2 regions of the Geodermatophilus sp. URMC 60 genome follow, and region 2 is predicted to be linked to the other one. Evidence: riboswitches for the same ligand, from Rfam matches in the RefSeq annotation. Region 2 holds a riboswitch; the other holds the start of a gene.
What was found. Region 2 has a riboswitch for thiamine pyrophosphate ahead of thiM (hydroxyethylthiazole kinase). Riboswitches for the same ligand answer to the same signal wherever they lie in the genome.
Positions count from the first base shown of each region.

Region 1 (3,202 bases), 150 kb from region 2:
CGATGTGCCAGGCGGCGTCGAAGAAGCCGACCTCCAACTGCATCGCCCGCCGGTAGGCCGTCCGGACGGCGGGGGTGTCCTCGGCGTGCCGGTCGAGCAGCCGCTCCAGGGTGTCGGCCAGCTCCTCGAAGCCCGGATCGGCGTACGTGGTGACCCACTCGGCGTAGTCCCCCGCCGACTCGGCGGACAGCGACCGGCCCAGGTGCGCGTAGAGCCGCACGCAGGGGGTCATCGCCGCAGCGGTCAACGTGATCCCACCCAGGAACGCCGTCGACAGGAGGAAGTCGGTGTAGGCCAGGGTCGCCGGGAGCGGCTCGACCCCCACGAGGTCGATCCCCCACCGCGCCGCGTAGCCGGCGTGCAGCGCTAGTTCCTCCCGGACGCCGGCGAGCAGGTCGGCGAACGTGTCCAGGGTCGCCCGGTCGGGGCTGTGCGTGATCCCGACGGCATAGGCGCGGGCGAAGGACTCGAGGAAGAACGCGTCCTGGGCGACGTAGCCCGCGAAGACCGACCGCGGCAGCGTGCCGTCGCCGACGCCCGCGACGAACGGGTGCGCCAGCGCCTCGGCGGCCAGGTCGGCGTTCGCCGTCCAGAGCTCGGCGGCGAGGCTCATCGGGCCTCCACCGCCATCGCCCAGAAGGCCGTCTCGGCGGCGACCACCTCGGTGAACGTCCCGTCGGCGTCCGGCGCGGGGACGCCGTCCGCCGCCGTCTCCAGGCCGGCCACGTAGGCCGCGAAGCCCGGCAGCGTCCAGTGCTCCACGAAGGCCTGGTACTCCGGCGCCCCGGGCCGGGCTCCCGACCAGGCGTCGAGGTAGGTGCGCTCGATGGCCCACAGCGCGGTCAGCGCCGTCCCGACGTCGGCGGCTTCGAGCCGCTCGAGCAGCTGCGCGTAGGCGGCCGCGGCCGGCAGCGCAGGCGCGCCGAGGTCCAGCCCGCGGACGGCGGCCTGCTCCTCGAACCAGGTCAGCTCGTCGACCAGCGCGACCAGCCCGCCGGCGAGGACGGCCTGCGCAGGGCGGGGCGCGCGGGCCAGCAGCCGGGCCTGGAAGCGCAGCAGGTCGGCGACGAAGCGTGCGTCCTGCACCAGCCAGGTGTCGAACGCGGCGACCGGGATCGTCCCGTCGCGCACGGCGTCGAGGAAGGGGTGGCGGGTCGCTCCCCGCCAGGCGTCGGGATGGGAGGACAGGAGGTCGGCGACCGGCACGGCGGCGACCGTACGCGGCCGTGCCCGGAGGCCCGTAACCCGCGCCGCGGATGGGCCTATGGTGGACAGCGCCATGTGCGGGAGCTCGGGCGGACCGGGCTGAGAGGGCGACTCCGACGCGTCGCCGACCGCTGGAACCTGACCGGGTAATGCCGGCGTAGGGAGCGACCATGAGCACGTCGGACGACGTCCGCACCAGCGCGCCCACCGGGGACGCGCCCCTCACCCTCGACGAGGCCCCGGCCCCCACCCTCGGCCTGCGCGACACGTTCGGGTTGTGGGCAAACCTCGGCGTCAGCCTGCTGCTGCCGGTCGCCGCCGTCTTCGTCGTCCTCCCGGGCCGACCGCTGTCGACGACGATCGGCGCCATCGTCGTCGGCGCGGTGATCGGCAGCGTCCTGCTCGGGCTGGCCGCGGCGGCCGGCGCCCGCGAGCGGGTGCCGACGATGGTGCTGCTGCGCGGGCTGCTCGGCCGCCACGCCTCCGCGCTGCCCACCGCGCTCAACCTCGTGCAGTGCGTCGGCTGGGCGACCTTCGAGATCGTGATCATCGCCGAGGCCGCGTCCCGGGTCCTCGACGCGCCGCGCTGGCCGTTCGTGCTGGCCGCGGGCGTGCTGGCCACCGCGATGGCGCTGCGCCCGCTCGGCGTGGCCCGCGTGCTGGCGCGCTACGCCGTCTGGGCCGCGCTCGCCGCGGTCGTCTACCTGTTCGTCGAGGTGCTCGCCGAACCGCTGCCGCCGCTGACCGCCGGCGCGGCGACGTCGTTCTGGACGGCGGCCGACATCGTGATCGCCCTGCCGATCTCCTGGTTCCCGCTGGTCGCCGACTACACCCGGCACGTGCGCAGCGGCCGGGCGGCGTTCGCCGGGGCGTCGCTGGGCTACGGCCTGGCCACCGTCGCCATGTTCACCCTCGGCGTCGTCGCCCTGGCCGCCTACGGCAGCGCCGGGCTGGACGTCATCGACGCGCTGCTGGCCGTGCCGCTGGGTGCGGTGGCGGTGCTCGTGCTGGTCACCGTCGAGCTGGACGAGGCCTTCGCCAACGTCTACTCGACGGCGGTCTCGACGCAGAACCTCGTCGCCCGCGCCGACCGCCGGCTGCTCGCGCTGGGCGTCGGGACCGTCGCGACGCTGCTGGCGCTGACCTTCGACATCGCCGCCTACGAGCCGTTCCTCTTCCTCATCGGTGCGGTCTTCGTCCCGCTGGTCGGCGTCTTCGCGGTCGCCTACGCCGCGACGCCGCGGGGTGCCTGGGACACCTCCGACACCGCTCCCGCCCGGCCGCTGCTCCTGCTGCCGTGGCTCGCCGGCTTCCTCGCCTACCAGCTCACGCTGCCGACGTACTTCTCCGGCCCGGGCGCCGGCTGGACGGCGTGGTGGAGCGCCCGGCAGGCCGATGTCGGCATCGACCCGGCGAACGGCTGGTCGGCGTCGCTGGTGGGCCTGGGCGTCGCGGTGCTGTCCACCGCCCTGATCTGCCTGCCCGGGTGGCTGCGCCGGCGGAGGATCCCGGCATGACCGACGTCGCGGTCGCCGGCGGGGGGCTCATCGGGCTGGCCACGGCCTGGCGGGCCGCCCGGCGCGGCCTGTCGGTCACCGTCGTCGACGACTCCCCCGGCACCGGCGCGTCGGCCGCCGCGGCGGGGATGCTCGCCCCGGTCACCGAGGCCGGGTACCGCGAGGAATCGCTGCTGCGGCTGGGCCTGGCCTCGGTCGAGCGCTGGCCGGCCTTCGCCGCGGACGTCGAGCAGGCCACCGGCATGTCGATCGGGCTGCGCACCGCCGGCACGCTCGTCGTCGGCTTCGACGAGGACGACGTCCGGGAGCTCGCCGCGCTGCACGCCTTCCAGCAGGAGCTGGGCCTGGACGCCGAGCGGCTCACCCCGCGAGAGGCCCGCCGCCGCGAGCCCTCGCTCACCCCGCGGGTGCGCGGCGGGCTGCTCGTCGCCGGCGACCACTCCGTCGACGGTCGCGCCCTGCACGCCGCGCTGCTGGTC
Region 1 is NZ_CP199958.1:948,475-951,676, reverse strand. Features, by position in the region: gene ACWIX3_RS04580 (TenA family protein) at 1-613, opposite strand, end outside; gene ACWIX3_RS04575 (thiaminase II/PqqC family protein) at 610-1,206, opposite strand; TPP riboswitch at 1,274-1,387, shown strand; gene ACWIX3_RS04570 (purine-cytosine permease family protein) at 1,377-2,723, shown strand; gene thiO (glycine oxidase ThiO) at 2,720-3,202, shown strand, end outside.
Region 1: it holds a riboswitch for thiamine pyrophosphate, as region 2 does, so the genes downstream of both, ACWIX3_RS04570 (purine-cytosine permease family protein) here and thiM (hydroxyethylthiazole kinase) in region 2, are expected to answer to the same signal.

Region 2 (3,202 bases):
ACCTGGCGCGGCTGCAGGGCTGGCTGGCCGCCGGCGACCCGCCCGCGGCGCTGCACCGGCCGGCCCCGTGGGGACCGGTGTCGGTCACCGGGACGCCGGTCGCGCTGACCCCGGCCGAGCAGGCCGCCTACGAGTCGGGGTGGCAGGAGTTCCGCGCCGAGATGCAGCTGGCCCGCAAGGCGCGACAGACCGCCCGCGGACGGGCCGCACTGCTGCGGTTCCGGCAGAAGGCCGGGCTGATCCGGGTCCAGGCCACCGTCGACTGGGTGCGGGCCCAGGTCGAGGCCGAGCGGCAGGTCGCGGTGTCGGTGGAGTTCGTCGAGACGGCGGCCGACCCGATCCGCGAGGCCCTGCAGGACGCCGGGATCGCGGTGGCCTGCATCTACGGCGGTGCGGGATCAAATAGGGACCGCTTCGACGTCGAGGCGGAGCGGCTGCGCTTCCAGACCGGCGCAGCGCCGGTGTGCGTCTTCACCGTCACCGCCTCGATCAGCCTGCACGCCGGCGAGCTGCTCCCCGGCGGAGCGGCGGCCGCCACGACGCCGCGGGTCGGGCTGTTCCACCAGCCGCGCTTCTCCGGCATCCAGGCCCGCCAGGTCACCGGCCGCACCCACCGCGACGGCCAGGTCTCCCCGTGGCGGGTCGCCTTCGCCGAGGACACGGTGGAGGAGCAGGTGGCCCGGGTGATGGTGGAGCGGCTGGCCGTCAGCGGTTCCACCGCCGGGGCGGACACCTCCGCCCTGCGGGAGATCGCCGAGCTGCTCGACGCCGACTGGCTGCCGCCGGTCGCGCTCACCGAGTGAGGGCCACCTCAGCCGAGCCCCGCCTCGCGTTGCCCCCTCGCCCGCCGAGTTGATCATGGGGTCGATGCTCGAGGGCGCGCCGTCGACTGCGCGTCCGCCTGCAACAACCCCATGATCAACCGGAGGAGGCGCTCGCTCCCGGCAGGTGGCCGCACCACCACCTCAGCCGAGCCCCGCGGCGATGCTGGCCACACCGGCCAGCGCCGACAGCGCCAGCCCGGCCGCGCGGAACCGGCGGACGTCGAGCAGGTGGAACAGCCGGCGGCCCGCCACGTGGCCGACGACCGCCGCCGCCAGCAGCACCAGCACCACCTCCGGGCGGAAGGCCTGCGCGAGCCGCCCCGACGCGGTGAGCACCGCCGCGCCGAGCAGGTTGAGGGCGAGGAACAGCGCCGCGAGGGTGTCCCGCATCTCCGCCGGGGGCACCTGCCGCCGCTCGAGCCAGAGCACCAGCGGTGGCCCGTTGGTGCTGGTCGTGGTGGTGAGGATGCCGGCGAGGAGCCCCACGCCCAGCGTGGCCCACCGTGACGGCTCCTTCCCGCCGGGGGCCGGGCGCCGCAGGACCTGCAGCCCCACGGCCGCGAGCACGCCCACGCCCACCGCGAGCTGCAGCGCCGGCTTGCTGACCACGGCGAGCACCAGCACGCCGGCCAGGACCCCGGGGACGGCGGCGAGGGTCACCACGCGCACGTCGGCCCACCGGACGGCCGGCCGCGACCCGCGGCGCACCAGGAGCAGGAGCAGGGTCGTGGCCGTGGCGAGCACGATCAGCGTGGTCACCGCCTCGGTGGGGGCGAGGACGGCCACGAGGGCGGGGCCGGCGATGAGCGCGAGGCCGAACCCGGCGGCGGCCTGCACCGTCGCGCCCACCAGGACGGCGAGGCACGCGAGCAGCACGACGGCCATCCTGTCGCACGCCCCCGGCGCACCCCGGCCCGCCGCCCGACGCCGCCCACGGCGGGCAGCCAGGCCGCCGTGCCGGCAGCACGACGGCGGAGCGGTGTTACGTTCGGGGTGCACGTGGCACGGGGTGTCCCCGACCGGGGACTGAGAGCACACCCGTCGAACCTGCTCCAGTTCGCACTGGCGAAGGGATGTCACCGGCATGCCGGCCGTCGACCTGCGCGCCGCCCGCGCGGCGCTGCTCGCCCGCACCCCCCTGGTGCACTGCCTCACCAACACCGTCGTCCAGGCGATCACCGCCAACGCCCTGCTGGCGGCGGGCGCCGCCCCGGCGATGGTGGACGCCCCGGAGGAGGCCGCAGACTTCGCCGCGGTCGCCTCGGGGGTGCTGGTCAACGTCGGCACGGTGCACGCCCGCACCGCCGAGGCGATGCGGCTGGCCGCCCGCTCGGCGGGCGCGGCCGGGACGCCGTGGGTGCTCGACCCCGTCGCCGTCGGCGCGCTCGTCTACCGCACCGAGCTGACCACCGAGCTGGTCGGGCTGCGCCCCACGGTGGTGCGCGGCAACGCCTCGGAGGTCATGGCGCTGGCCGGTGCGGGCGGTGGCGGTCGCGGCGTGGACAGCACCGACAGTGCCGACGACGCCGCCAAGGCGGCTGCCGAGCTCGCGGAGCGCACCAGCGGGGTCGTGGCGGTCAGTGGCGAGGTCGACCTGATCACCGACGGACGGCGGACCGTCCGCGTCGGCGGGGGATCGGCGCTCCTGACCCGCACCACCGGCGCGGGCTGCGCGCTGGGGGCGCTGGTCGCCGCCTACGTCGCGGCCACCGGGGACGCGCTCACCGGCACCGTGGCCGCGCACGCGCACGTCGCCCTCGCCGCCGAGCGGGCCGCACGGGTGGCGCACGGCCCGGGCACCTTCGCGCCCGCCTGGCTCGACGCGCTGGACGCCGTCGACGGCGAGGCCCTGACGAGGGCTGACATCCGGTGAACCGCCCGTTCGACCCGACCCTCTACCTGGTCACCGACACCGCGCTGTCCACCCCGCGACCGGTCGCCGACGTCGTCCGTGCGGCGGTCGCCGGCGGCGTCACCACCGTCCAGGTGCGGGACAAGACCGCGCCCCGCCGGGAACTGCTCGAGCTCACCCGCGCGGTGCAGGCGGCCCTGGCCGATCGGCCGGACGTCGCGCTCTGGGTCAACGACGCCGTCGACGTCGCGCTCCTGGCCGGTGCGGACGGCGTGCACGTCGGCCAGGACGACCTGCCGCCGGCCGAGGTGCGCGCCCTGCTCGGGCCCGGCCGGCTGCTCGGCTTCAGCGTCTCCTCCGTCGCCGAGCTGGACGTCGCCCGCGCACTGCCGGCGGGCACCGTCGACCTGGTCGGCATCGGCCCGGTGTGGACCACGCCCACCAAGCCCGACGCCGGCAGCGCCCTCGGGCCGGACGGCGTCCGCGCACTCGCCGACGCGGCCCGCGCCGCGGGGTTCCGGACCGT
Region 2 is NZ_CP199958.1:796,147-799,348, forward strand. Features, by position in the region: gene ACWIX3_RS03850 (helicase) at 1-803, shown strand, start outside; gene ACWIX3_RS03855 (TSUP family transporter) at 966-1,700, opposite strand; TPP riboswitch at 1,820-1,915, shown strand; gene thiM (hydroxyethylthiazole kinase) at 1,909-2,697, shown strand; gene thiE (thiamine phosphate synthase) at 2,694-3,202, shown strand, end outside.